Regions from separate parts of the Bradyrhizobium oligotrophicum S58 genome, predicted to be linked through region 1. Evidence: predicted binding sites of a transcription regulator. Region 1 holds the regulator's gene; the other holds the start of a gene.

What was found. Region 1 encodes PhoB, which activates phosphate uptake and scavenging genes when phosphate is short. Its sites were predicted from a motif close to TGTCATNNANCTGTCAT; they were not measured.
Region 2: a site for PhoB is predicted at 2,728-2,744, ahead of ugpB (sn-glycerol-3-phosphate ABC transporter substrate-binding protein UgpB). Genes of this name have one in related genera too.

The regions. Positions count from the first base shown of each region.
Region 1 is NC_020453.1:6,637,686-6,644,750, forward strand. It holds gene S58_RS28700 (trypsin-like serine protease) at 55-1,371, opposite strand; gene phoB (phosphate regulon transcriptional regulator PhoB) at 1,486-2,193, opposite strand; gene phoU (phosphate signaling complex protein PhoU) at 2,210-2,926, opposite strand; gene pstB (phosphate ABC transporter ATP-binding protein PstB) at 2,957-3,778, opposite strand; gene pstA (phosphate ABC transporter permease PstA) at 3,775-4,656, opposite strand; gene pstC (phosphate ABC transporter permease subunit PstC) at 4,660-5,658, opposite strand; gene pstS (phosphate ABC transporter substrate-binding protein PstS) at 5,750-6,760, opposite strand.
Region 2 is NC_020453.1:120,478-127,542, forward strand. It holds gene S58_RS00545 (GIY-YIG nuclease family protein) at 1-177, shown strand, start outside; gene S58_RS00550 (MarR family winged helix-turn-helix transcriptional regulator) at 188-649, opposite strand; gene S58_RS00555 (organic hydroperoxide resistance protein) at 824-1,249, shown strand; gene S58_RS00560 (CaiB/BaiF CoA transferase family protein) at 1,402-2,604, shown strand; gene ugpB (sn-glycerol-3-phosphate ABC transporter substrate-binding protein UgpB) at 2,798-4,114, shown strand; gene ugpA (sn-glycerol-3-phosphate ABC transporter permease UgpA) at 4,187-5,068, shown strand; gene ugpE (sn-glycerol-3-phosphate ABC transporter permease UgpE) at 5,068-5,916, shown strand; gene S58_RS00580 (sn-glycerol-3-phosphate import ATP-binding protein UgpC) at 6,024-7,065, shown strand, end outside.

The DNA.
Region 1 (7,065 bases):
CTGCGCACAGACAATGACCAGTCACCTGGAACTCCCTCCCCTGTCTCGCCGCGGTCACCGCGCCGAGGCACTCTGCGCCGCGATCTCGCGCTTCACGATCGCCTCGAACTGGCTCGCGGGGGCGGCGAACATCAGCCGGGTCTCCTCGTGGAACGCGGAGAAGATGCCGACCACGGCAGGCGTGCCGCCGACCTCGGCCATGATCGGCGAGCCCGAATAGCCGAAATTGGCCAGGCAATGCACCGTCAGCAGCTTCGCGTCCTTGGTCATGCCGGCGCTGCAATTGCGCTGGCCGGTGGGCGAATAACGCCGCTCCTGGCCGTAGCCGATCTCGGAGATGGTACCGGCTGCCGTCGCCGCCGCGAGCTCCTCGCGGGTAAGTGCCTTGACCGCGACCGGCCGCGACGGCAGCGCATCCTTCAGCACGATCAGCGCCCAATCGGCGGGCGAACGGTCGAGCGACCATTTGTCGTGCTGGGTCGGGACGAAGTCCGGCGCCACGATCACCCGGTCGGCGACCGATGACGCCGCTGGGGTCCCCTTGTTCATGCCGGCCAGAAAGCGGACGTTGCCGGGGCTGACCTGCGCCACACCGTTGAACACGCAATGCGCCGCGGTGAGCACGACTCTGGGTGCCACCAGCGTGCCGGTGCACCAGCCGCCGGTCGAGTATTGCGCGACGGTGACGACGCCGATCGACGACGCCGGCCATGAGGTGGGATCGACGACCTCGCCGATGTGCCGGTCGAGCCCCAGCAGCTGCTCGGGACGCGGAGTGGCGACGCCCGCCTCCCCCGATTCCGGCTTCGGCTGCCAGGCCGCGATCATGGTCTCCGCCTGGCGCCGCTGCGGCTCGGTCAGCTTGACCCGCTGCACGTCGCGACCGGCCGATCGCACGCCGTTGCGGCCGGCCATCACCAGCCAGGCATAACCCTGCACGCAGTCCTGCTGCACGCCGCGGCCGTCGAGCAGCATCAGGCCCAGCATGTATTGCGACTGGGCAAAACCCTGCGCGGCGGCGCGAATGAACCAGCGGCTGGCTTCGCCATAATTGGAGGCAACACCCTCGCCATTCACGTAGGCGATGCCGAGATAGTGCTGCGCGACGGCAAGCCCCTGATCGGCCGCCTTGCGGTACCAGGTCAGCGCCTCGGCGGGATTGCGTGGCACGCCCCAACCGAACGCAGCCATGAAGCCGACATCGAACTGCGCCCGTGCATCGCCCTTGGCCGCCAGCGGCAGCAGCCGTCGCAGCGCCGCCGCGTGCTGCCCATTGCCTGCCGCCGCGACCGCGTCTTCGAGTTCGGCGGCCGAGGCGCCCGCCACGCTGGCGAGCAGCACGGCAAGACATATGATGATCGTCTTGATCAAGGGCGTCCGCTGCGACCTGAATCGTCCTGAAGGGTCCTCCACCCAAGATCATCAACACGGCGGCGGCGTGGCGGAAAGCGGACCGCGGCCTCCTTAATCAGGTCCGCTCGCGCGTCACGCCTGCTCGGATTTGGCGAACCGGTCGTCGAGCGCATAGCCGGCGCCGCGCACGGTGCGGATCGGGTCCTGCTCGCGGCCCGGATTGAGCAGCTTGCGCAAACGGCCGATGTGAACGTCGACGGTGCGCTCGTCGATGTAGATGTCGCGGCCCCAGACGCTGTCGAGCAGCTGCTCGCGGCTGAACACCCGCCCGGGATGCTCCAGGAAGAATTCGAGCAGGCGGTATTCGGTCGGGCCGAGATCGATCGGCCGGCCCGAGCGCGCGACGCGGCGCTTCTCGCGGTCGAGCTCGATATCACCATAGGACAGCACGGTCGCCAGCCGCTCCGGGCTCGCCCGGCGCAGCAGGCCCTTCACGCGCGCCAACAGCTCCGGCACCGAGAACGGCTTGACGATGTAGTCGTCGGCGCCGGTGGCCAGCCCGCGCACGCGCTCGCTCTCCTCGCCGCGCGCGGTCAGCATGATGATCGGCAGCTGCCTGGTCTCGGACCGCGCGCGCAGGCGGCGGCACAGTTCGATGCCGGACAGGCCCGGCAGCATCCAGTCGAGCACGACGAGATCGGGAACGCGCTCCTTCAGCCGCGTGTCGGCCTCGTCGCCGCGCGCCACGGTCTCGACCTCATAGCCCTCGGCTTCGAGGTTGTAGCGCAGCAGCGTGGTCAGCGCCTCCTCGTCCTCCACCACCAGAATTCGCGCGCCCATGTCTGAACCGTCTCTCTCAGTTACCGGGGATCGTCGACGCGAAGCTCGTCATGTCGCCCTTCGGGCGCTTGTCCATGATCTGCTGGCCTTCGATCATATAGAACACCGTCTCGGCGATGTTCGTGGCGTGATCGCCGATGCGCTCGATGTTCTTGGCGCAGAACATCAGGTGGATGCAGAACGAGATGTTGCGCGGATCTTCCATCATGTAAGTCAGGAGCTCGCGGAACAGCGAGGTACAGATGGCGTCGACTTCCTCGTCGCCCTTCCACACCGTCATCGCCGCCGGCAGGTCGTGCGCGGCATAGGCGTCCAGCACCGTCTTGACCTGCGACTGCACCAGGTCGGTCATGTGCTCGAGCCCGCGGATCAGCTTCAGCGGATGGAAATCGCTCTCCAGTGCCGCGACGCGCTTGCCGATGTTCTTGGCGAGATCGCCGATGCGCTCCAGATCGGTGGCGACACGCATGGCGCCGACGATCTCGCGCAGATCGATCGCCATCGGTTGGCGCCGGGCGATCGTGAGCACCGCGCGCTCCTCGATGATGCGCTGCAGCTTGTCGACGTCGGCATCGGTGGCGACCACCTTCTGGCCGAGCGCCACATCGCGCCGCACCAGCGCATCGACGGAATCGACGATCAGCCGCTCCGCGAGGCCGCCCATCTCCGACACCAGCCGGGTCAGGTCCTGCAGATCGCTGTCGAACGCCTTGGCGGTATGTTCACTGGCCATGATGATCTCCTGAAGGCATTGCTGTCGGCCTCAGCCGAACCGGCCGGTGATGTAATCCTGGGTCCGCCGATCGCTCGGCGAGGTGAAGATCTTGCTGGTGTCGTCGAACTCGATCAGCTCGCCGAGATACATGAAGGCGGTCTTGTCGGAGACGCGCGCCGCCTGCTGCATGTTATGCGTCACGATGGCGATCGTATAGTTCTCGGCGAGCTCCTGGATCAGCTCCTCGACCTTAGCGGTTGAGATCGGATCGAGCGCCGAGCACGGCTCGTCGAACAGGATCACCTCCGGCCGCACGGCCACGGTGCGCGCGATGCACAGGCGCTGCTGCTGGCCGCCGGACAGCGACAGGCCCGAGGCGTTGAGCTTGTCCTTGACCTCGTTCCACAGCGCACCGCCGCGCAGCGCCTTCTCGACCCGGTCGTCCATCTCGGACTTCGAGATCTTCTCATAGAGGCGGATGCCGAAGGCGATGTTCTCGTAGATCGTCATCGGAAACGGCGTCGGCTTCTGGAACACCATGCCGACCCGGGCACGCAGCAGGTTCAGATCGAGCTTGGGATCGAGGATGTTGGTGTTGTCCAGCATCAACTGGCCGGTGGCGCGCTGCCCCGGATAGAGATCGTACATCCGGTTGAAGATGCGCAACAGGGTCGACTTGCCGCAGCCGGACGGACCGATGAACGCCGTGACGCGGTTGGTGCCCAGCGACAGGTTGATGTTCTTCAGCGCGTGGTGATCGCCGTAATAGAAGTTCAGGTTGCGCGCGGTCACCTTGGCCGGCGCTTCGGGAAGCGGCTGGCCGTGCAGAGCGTGATTGGGCTGACTGACGGAAACGGACAGTTCGGTCATTTGCTATTCCTCTCGGCACCGAGAATGCGTGCACCGACGTTCAGGGCGAGCACGGCCAGAGTGATCAGAAGGGCTCCGCTCCAGGCCAGCTGCTTCCAATAAGCGTACGGGCTCTGGACGAAGTTGTTGATGGTGACGGGCAGGTTGGCCATCGTCTTGGAGAGGTTGAGGCTCCAGAACTGGTTCGACAGCGCGGTGAACAGCAAGGGCGCGGTCTCGCCGGCGACACGGGCGGTGGCGAGCAGCACGCCTGTGATGAGGCCCGAGCGCGCCGCACGGTAGGCGATGCGGCGGATCACCAGCGAGCGCGGCAGGCCGAGCGCCGAGGCCGCCTCGCGCAGCGGGTTGGGCACCAGCAGCAGCATGTCCTCGGTGGTTCTGAGCACCACGGGGATGACGATGACCGCCAGCGCGAGCGAGCCCGCGAGCGCCGAGAAGCCGCCCATCGGCACCACGACCGCGCCATAGATGAACAGGCCGATGATGATCGAGGGCGCCGACAGCAGGATATCGTTGATGAAGCGGATCACCGAGGTCAGGCGGTCGTTGCGGCCGTATTCGGCGAGATAGGTGCCGGCGAACAGGCCGAGCGGCGCGCCGATGCCGACACCGATGACCGTCATGATCAAGGAGCCGACGATGGCGTTGCGCAGGCCGCCTTCGCTCGAGCCCGGCGGCGGGGTGTCGGCGGAAAACACCTGCAGGCTGAGGCCGGCGAGGCCGTTATAGAACAGCGTGAACAGGATCAGCGCCAGCCAGGTGACGCCGAACAGCGCGGCCGCGACGCACAGGCCGCGGATCACGATGTCCCGGCGGCGGCGGCGCGCATAGATCGGATTGACCGGCGTATCGATGGCAAGCGTATCAGCGCTGGACATGGCTTATTTTCCCGCCTTGGCTTGGAGCCGCATCAGCATCAGGCGCGCGCCCGCCAGCACGAAGAAGGTGAGCACGAACAGCAGCAGGCCGAGCAGGATCAGGCTCGACTGGTGCAGGCCGTCGCTCTCCTGGAATTCGGAGGCGATGGCGGCCGAGATCGTCGTGCCCGGCGCGAAGATCGAGGACGAGATCCGGAACGAGTTGCCGATGATGAAGGTCACCGCCATGGTCTCGCCGAGCGCGCGGCCCAGCGCCAGCATGATGCCGCCGATGACGCCGACCCGGGTGTAGGGAATGACGACGCTGCGCACGACCTCCCAGGTGGTGCAGCCGACCCCGTAGGCGGCTTCCTTCAGCACCGGCGGGACGGTCTTGAACACGTCGACCGAGATCGAGGTGATGAAGGGCAGCACCATGATCGCCAGGATCAGCGAGGCGTTGAACAGGCTGAGATAGGACGGCGGACCGGCGAAGATGTCCTGCAGCACCGGAATGTTGGCGCACAGGCCGATCATGAAGGGCTGGAACGTGTAGGCCAGGAACGGGCCCAGCACGAAGAAGCCCCACATGCCGTAGATGATCGAGGGAATGCCGGCGAGCAGCTCGATCGCGATTCCGATCGGGCGGCGCAGCCATTGCGGGCAGAGCTCGGTGAGGAAGATCGCAATGCCGAGACCGACCGGGATTGCGATCAGCATCGCAATGAAGGACGTGACGAGCGTGCCGTAGATCGGCCCGAGCGCGCCGAGCACCGGCGGATCGGCTGACGGCGCCCAGCGCTTGGTCACGAGGAACTGGAAGCCATATTCCTTCATCGCCGGCCAGGCGCCGATGACCAGCGAGATGATGATGCCACCGAGGATCAGCAGCACCGAGATCGCCGACAGGCGGGTGATCCAGTAGAAGGTGACATCGCCGAGCTTGAACGCGCTCAGCGCGCGGGCGCGATCATAGGGCCCGGCGGCAGCGGCGATGTCGCCCGCTTCGCTCTCAACGGCCATCTCAGCCAATTCAGCCCCCTGCTTTTTCGACACCATCGGTACCTTGAACGAACCCTCTCCCGTTTCCGGGAGAGGGCAATGCGCTTTCAGCTCAGCTCTTGATGTCGGCCGACCAGGTCTTCTCGATCAGCTTCACGACGCTGTCGGGCATCGGGATGTAGTCGAGCTCCTCGGCCATCTTGCCGCCCTTCTCGAACGACCACTTGAAGAACTTGATGGCTTCGGCGGAGGCCGCCTTGTCGGCCGGCTCCTTGTGCATCAGGATGAAGGTCGCGGCCGTCATCGGCCAGGACTTGTCGCCCGGCTGGTTGGCGAGGATCACGTAGTAGCCGGGAGCCTTGGCCCAGTCGGCGTTGCCGGCCGCGGCCTGGAAGGCCTCGACGGTCGGCTGCACGGTCTTGCCGGCCTTGTTGATCATGCCGGTGTAGGTCAGCTTGTTCTGCTTGGCATAGGCGTACTCGACATAGCCGATCGAGTTCTTGGTCTGGCCGATGTTGCCGGACACGCCCTCATTGCCCTTGGCGCCGACGCCGACCGGCCACTCGACGGCGGTGTTGGAGCCGACCTTGCTCTTCCAGTCGGCGCTCGCCTCGGAGAGGTAGTAGGTGAAGTTGAAGGTGGTGCCCGAGCCGTCCGAGCGGCGAACGACGGCGATCGCGTCGGAGGGCAGCTTGACGTTCGGGTTCAGCTTCTTGATCGCGGCGTCATCCCACTTGGTGATCTTGCCGAGATAGATGTTGGCGAGCGTCTCGCCGTCCAGCACCATCTCGCCCGGCTTCACGCCCTCGAGATTGACGACCGGCACGATGCCGCCCATCACCATCGGCCACTGCACCAGGCCGTCCTTCTCGAGCTGCTCGGCCTTGAGCGGCGCGTCGGTGGCGCCGAAGGTCACGGTCTTGGCCTGGATCTGCTTGATGCCGCCGCCGGAGCCGATCGACTGGTAGTTCAGACCGTTGCCGGTCTCCTTCTTGTAGGCATCGGCCCACTTGGAATAGATCGGGAACGGGAACGTCGCGCCCGCACCGGTGATGTCGGCAGCAAAGGCCGACGTCGATGCGGCGACCAAGCCGGCAGCGACGATAGCTTTGACGAAATTCATAGCTGGTCTCCATGCTTGGGAAGCGAAGCGCCATATGCACCCGATTGCGCTTCCCCGGCCGCTTTAAGGGGCCTCGGTGCCGCTTTTATAAAGGTTCGATGACAGTCGGATGACAGTCACAAGCCGTTGATAAGTATTGATATTCTGATTTCGTCCCGAGTTATTACGGGGGGTGCTCCGGGTTCGGCGGTCCGACCGCACCTCCTTCTGTGAGAGCGGTGCTCAGGGCCGGTTTTCGGCGATGACACGGCCGCTGCCGCCCCATCTGCCCATGCGCCCGCCCCGCATTCGCTGTCGTCCCGGGC
Region 2 (7,065 bases), 1.7 Mb from region 1:
CAGCGCCTCAAAGATCACAACGCTGGCCGCTCAGCCCACACGTCCAAATTCATGCCGTGGACACTGGTCTGGTATTGCGCCTTCCCGGACAAGCTTCGCGCACTGGCCTTCGAAGCCTATCTGAAATCGCATTCCGGGCGGGCATTCTCGAAGAAGCGCCTGCTTGGCCCTGCGTGACGAGCCCCCCTCACTCACCCGCCGCCGCATCCAGCTGCTCGCGCAGCCGGACCAGCCTGCCATGCAGATCCGCCAGCTCCGCGAGCGAGCAGCCCGTCGCATCGAGGATCGCCGGGGGAACGATCGCCTTCGCTTTCTCGCGCAGCCCGGCGCCCTGCGCGGTCAGCGCGACCAGCACCTGCCGCTCGTCGTCAGCGGAGCGGGTGCGCTTGACCAGATGGGCCGCTTCCATCCGCTTCAGCAACGGCGTCAGCGTGCCCGAATCCAGAAATAGGCGCGCACCGATCTCCTTCACCGACAACCCATCCCGCTCCCACAGCACCAGCATGACCAGATATTGCGGATAGGTCAGGCCGAGGCGGTCCAGCAGCGGCTTGTAGACGCGGTTGAAGGCGTGCGCGGTCGAATAGACTGCGAAGCAGAGCTGATTGCCGAGTTGGAGCGGCGCATCGGCCGCAATCTTCTTTCGCATTGAGGTCACCACCGAAACGATCCGATCGGCATCTTGAGCCTGCGCTTCCCCGGTCCACAATGCGTGGGGCGTACCGATCACGAATTTTCTACCGAACAATTATATTGTGCACAATCTAATTTTGTGCAACATGGCCTCGCTGAATTCGTCCACCAACCCCAGGAGACACCCCAGATGTCCGTAAACGTGCTCTACAAGACCAGCGCCAAGGCCACCGGAGGCCGCGACGGCGAGGCCGCGACCCTCGACGGGTCGCTCAGCGTCAAGCTCTCCACCCCGAAGGAGCTCGGCGGCGGCGGCGGCCCCGGCAACAATCCCGAGCAGCTGTTCGCTGCCGGCTATGCCGCCTGCTTCATCGGCGCGATGAAGTTCGTCGGCTCGCAGGGTGGACCGAAGGTCCCGGCCGATACGTCGGTGACCTCGACCGTCGGCATCGGGCCGCGCTCTGAAGGCGGCTTCGGCATCACCGTCGAACTCGCCGTGTCGCTCCCCGGCCTCGCCAAGGCCGACGCCGAGGCGCTGGTCGCCAAGGCTCATGAAGTGTGCCCCTATTCCAACGCCACGCGCGGCAATGTCGACGTCAAGCTGACCGTCGTCTGAGGCTGAATTCCGCCATGCGGCAGGGGCGCTGTTCGCGCCTGCCGCATGGCAGCTCTCGTCCGGCCGCAAGGACTTCTTTTGCCGCGTGACCTTTGCGCCGGCGCCTGTGCAATGCTTAATGACCGCGAGTTCAACCAACCTCGCGACATCCGATGACACCTCCATTTGCTCCCGGCGCCATGACCGGACTGCGCGTGATCGACCTGACGCGCGTGCTCGGCGGCCCCTATTGCACGCAGATCCTGGCCGATCACGGCGCCGACGTGATCAAGGTCGAGCCGCCCGCCGGGGACGAGGTCCGCGACTGGGGTCCTCCGTTCCACGATGAGGACGCCGCCTATTTCGTCGGGATCAACCGCAACAAGCGCTCGATCGGCCTCGACCTCGCCTCGGAAGGCGGCCGCGTGGTGCTGTTGAAGATGCTCGAGACCGCCGACGTGCTGATCGAGAACTTCAAGCCCGGCACCCTGGAGAAATGGGGCATCGGCAGCGATGTTCTTCGCGAGAAATACCCGCAGCTCGTGCACTGCCGGATCTGCGGCTTCGGCGCCGATGGGCCGCGCGGCGGCAATCCCGGCTATGACGCGATCATCCAGGCGATGACCGGCATGATCGCCGCAACCGGCTCGCCCGAAAGCGGCCCGATGCGGATCGGCGTTCCCCTGGTCGACATCACCACCGGACTCTATGCCGCGATCGGCATCCTGATGGCGCTGTCGGAGCGTCAGCGTTCGGGGATCGGCCAGTTCCTCGAAGTCACCTTGTACGAAACCGGCCTTGCGATCATGCATCCGCACACCGCGAACTACTTCATGCATGGCAAGCCGCCGTCGCTGACCGGCAACGAGCATCCAAACCTCGTGCCTTACGCGATCTTCCCGACCAGGACCGACGACATCTTCATCGGCGTCGGCAATGACGGCACGTTCCGCAAGCTCGCCAAGGAAATCGGCCGCCCGGAGCTCGGGACCGATCCGCGCTTCGCCCGCAACCGGGACCGCATCGCCAACCGCGAAGCGCTGCGCGCGGAACTCGCAGCCGTGTTCAGTCAGTTCGAAGCCGAGCCCTTGTGCAATCGCCTGCTCGCCGCCGGCCTGCCCGCCGGACCGGTGCAGAAGATCGATCAGGCGCTGACCAATCCGCACACGATCCACCGCGGCGATGTCATAGAGAAGGACTGGTACAAGGGCGTGGCGTCGCCGATCCGGCTCGAACGCACCAAGCCGACCCTGCGCGCGACGCCGCCGAAGTTCAGCCAGCACGCCCGCGACGTTCTCGGCGAGTTCGGCTACTCGGAGAGCGAGATCGACGACTTGTTTGCCCAGGGGACCGTTTGCGCCGAACGCAAGCGCTGATCATCCCGCAAGCCGCTCTGTCGCCGCGCCGCACCTTCGCAGCGCAGCGACGGAGCGCTTGATTTACCGCAGTTCTCCGCCCCACCCATCACGGCTTTCCCATGCGGGATCAGCCGTCTATACATTCACATAACTGTCATCTGGCGCTGTTAACGGCCGCAACGACGATGACGTTCCTGGGAGGATCTTTTTGATGTCAGTTCGACAATTTGCTGCTGCCGCCGCGCTTGCAGCTACTTTTGGTTTTGCCGTTTCGCCCGCACACGCTGTGACTGAAATTCAGTGGTGGCACGCCATGACCGGCGGCAACAACGACATCGTCAACAAGCTCGCGGAGGACTTCAACGCCTCGCAGAGCGACTACAAAGTGGTGGCGACGTTCAAGGGATCCTATCCCGACACGATGAATGCCGGTATTGCGGCGTTCCGGGCCGGCACTTCGCCGCACATCCTGCAGGTGTTCGAGGTCGGCACCGCGACCATGATGAGCGCCAAGGGCGCCATCAAGCCGGTCTATCAACTGATGAAGGACGCCGGCGAGCCGTTCGACCCGAAGGCCTATCTGCCGGCGATCACCGGCTACTACTCGACGTCGAAGGGCGACATGCTGTCGTTCCCCTTCAACTCGTCGTCGATGGTGATGTGGATCAACAAGGACGAACTGAAGAAGGCCGGAATCGCCGAGATTCCGAAGACCTGGCCCGAGGTATTCGACGCTGCCAAGAAGCTGAAGGCGGCCGGTCACGAGACCTGCGGCTTCTCCAACGCCTGGGCGACCTGGGCGCATATCGAGCAGTTCTCGGCCTGGCACAACGTGCCGATCGGAACCAAGGCCAACGGCCTCGACGGCTTCGACACGGTGCTGGAGTTCAACACGCCGCTCGCCGTCAAGCACCTGCAGAACCTGATCGACCTGCAGAAGGACAAGACCTACGACTATTCCGGCCGCGGCAATCAGAGCGAAAGCCGGTTCGGCACCGGCGAGTGCGCGATCTTCCTGACGTCGTCAGGTTACTACGCGAGCGCCAAGAGCACGGCCAAGTTCGACTTCACCTCGGCGCCGATGCCGTATTACCCCGACGTGCAGGGCGCGCCGCAGAACTCGATCATCGGCGGTGCGTCGCTGTGGGTGATGGGCGGCAAGACGGCCGACGAATACAAGGGCGTCGCCAAGTTCTTCACCTTCCTGTCCGACACCAACCGCCAGGCCAAGCTGCATCAGGAATCCGGCTATCTGCCGATCACCAAGGCGGCCTATGAGAAGACCAAGGCCGACGGCTTCTACGAGAAGAATCCGACCTTGCAGACGCCGCTGAAGGAACTCACCAACAAGGAGCCGACCGAGAATTCGCGCGGCCTGCGCTTCGGCAACATGGTGCAGATGCGCGACGTCTGGGCCGAGGAGATCGAGGCGGCGCTCGCCGGCAAGAAGTCTGCCAAGGAGGCGCTCGACGCCGCGGTGGCCCGCGGCAACGCCATGTTGCGCACCTTCGAGAAAACGGCCAAGTAAGACCTCACGGACGAAGCTCCCCCTCCCGCCGGAGGGGGAGTTTTGTCATCCGTCCCTCCCGCGGCATCCTCGATGGAAAAATCAGTCGTCTTCAACGGCAAGCTGCTGCCCTATCTGCTGCTGGCGCCGCAGCTCGCGATCACGCTGATCTTCTTCTACTGGCCGGCCAGCCAGGCAATCCGGCAATCGTTCCTGCAGGAGGACGCGTTCGGCCTCAATTCCGAATTCGTCGGCCTCGAAAACTACCAGGCGCTGTTCGCGCAGCCGGAATATTACACCGCGATCGGCACCACGGTGGTGTTCTCGTCGCTCGTCACGGTGCTCTCGCTCGGCGTCGCACTGCTGTTCGCGACCCAGGCGGACAAGAACCTCAAGGGCGGCTCGATCTACAAGACGCTGATGGTGTGGCCCTATGCGGTGGCGCCCGCCGTTGCCGGCGTGCTGTGGTTCTTCATCTTCCATCCGACGCTGGGGACGCTCGCACGGCCGCTGCGCCTGATGGGCTTCGACTGGAATCCGATGCTGAACGGCACCCACGCGATGATCCTCGTGGTGATGGCCGCGGTGTGGAAGCAGGTCGCCTATAATTTCCTGTTCTTCCTCGCCGGCCTGCAGGCGATCCCGAGAAGCGTGATCGAGGCCGGCGCGATCGACGGCGCCGGGCCGCTGCGGCGGTTCTGGACCATCATCTTCCCGCTGCTGTCGCCGACCACGTTCTTCCTTCTGGTGGTCAACATCGTCTACGTGTTCTTCGAGACGTTCGGCATCATCGACGCCGTCACCTCGGGCGGCCCCGCCGGCTCGACCACGACGATGGTCTACAAGGTGTTCGCCGATGGCCGGCTCGGCGGTGATCTCGGCGGCTCGGCGGCGCAATCCGTCGTCCTGATGGTGATCGTGATCGCACTGACGGCGATCCAGTTCCGCTATGTCGAACGCAAGGTGCAGTACTGATGGTCGAGCACCGCCCGCTGCGCGACTTCATCGCCTATGCCGTGCTCTCGTTCGGCATCGTCATCTTCGCCTTCCCGGTCTATGTCGCGTTCATCGCCTCGACCTACGACGCGGCGACCGTCGTCAGCGGCAACCTTCCCCTGACGCCGGGCCGTAACCTGCTCGAGAACTATTATCGCGCCGTGTTCGTCGGCGGCTCGCGCTTCATGAATCAGCCGGTCGGGGTGCTTCTCCTCAACTCCTTCATCTCCGCGATCGGCATCGCCGTCGGCAAGATCTTCATCTCGATCCTGTCGGCGTTCGCGATCGTCTATTTCCGCTTTCCGTTCCGCAAGACCGCATTCTGGATCATCTTCGTCACCCTGATGCTGCCGGTCGAGGTCCGCATCTATCCGACCTACAAGATCGTCGCCGACCTGCACATGCTGGACACCTATGCCGGGCTGATCCTGCCGCTGATCGCCTCGGCCACCGGCACGCTGCTGTTCCGCCAGTTCTTCATGACCGTCCCCGACGAGTTGCTGGAAGCGTCGCGCATCGACGGCGCGGGTCCGCTGCGCTTCTTCTGGGACACGCTGCTGCCGCTGTCGATGACGACCGTGGCGGCGCTGTTCGTCATCCAGTTCATCTACGGCTGGAATCAGTATCTCTGGCCGCTGCTGATCACCACCAAGGATTCGATGCAGACGATCGTGATCGGCATCAAGAAGATGCTGAGCACGACCGACGAGCTCGCGGAATGGCAGCTGGCGATGGCGACCGCCGTGCTGGCGATGCTGCCGCCGGTCGCCGTCGTCGTCTTCATGCAGCGTCTGTTCGTGAAAGGTCTCGTGGAGACCGAAAAGTGAGGTGGGCGAATGGCGAGTAGCGAATAGGAGGAGCCGAGCATGAGGCCCCATTCGCCCTTCCCTATTCGCCACTCCCTATTCGCTACTCCCCATTCGCTAGGTAACCCATGGCCAACGTCACCCTCCGCAACGTCCGCAAGATCTATCCCGGCGGCTTCGAGGCCATCAAAGGCATCGACATCGAGGTCGGCGACGGCCAGTTCTGCGTGCTCGTCGGCCCCTCGGGCTGCGGCAAATCAACGCTGCTGCGGATGGTCGCCGGGCTGGAGACGATCTCGTCGGGCGAGATCGATATCGGCGGCCGCATCGTCAATGCGATCGAGCCGGCCGAGCGCGACATCGCGATGGTGTTCCAGAACTACGCGCTCTACCCGCATATGAGCGTGTACAACAACATGGCCTACGGCCTGCGCAATCGCCGCGTGCCGGAGAGCGAGATCAAGACGCGCGTCGAGGACGCCGCACGCATCCTCGAGCTCGGCACCATGCTGCAGCGGAAGCCGCGCCAGCTCTCCGGCGGCCAGCGCCAGCGCGTGGCAATGGGCCGCGCCATCGTGCGCCAGCCGAAAGTGTTCCTGTTCGACGAGCCGCTGTCCAACCTCGACGCCAAGCTGCGCATCGCGATGCGGGTCGAGATCCGCAAGCTGCAGCGGCGTCTCGCCACCACGGCGATCTACGTGACCCACGACCAGCTCGAGGCGATGACGCTCGCCGACATTCTCGTCGTGATGAACGGCGGCAAGGTCGAGCAGATCGGCAATCCGCTCGAGATCTACCAGAGGCCGGCGACGACCTTCGTCGCGTCGTTCATCGGCGCGCCGCCGATGAACCTGATGCCGATCGATGCCGTTCGCGCCCAGCTTCTCGGCGCCGACGCGGTCCCGGCCGACGCCGGCCAGCTCGGGATTCGTCCCGAGGATTTCGAGCTCGGCGACACCGTGCCGCCGGGCGGGGTCGGCCTCGACCTCAGGGTCGACGCCATCGAGCATGTCGGGGCCGAGACCTATGTCTACGGCGCGCGCCAGGACGCCGGCAACAATGACAGCCTCGCCGCGACCTCCAACGACGTCATCGTCAGGTTGCCGGGGACCGCGGCTCCGGCGATCGGAACCCGAATTCGCGCCGTGGCGCCGCGGACCAAGCTGCATC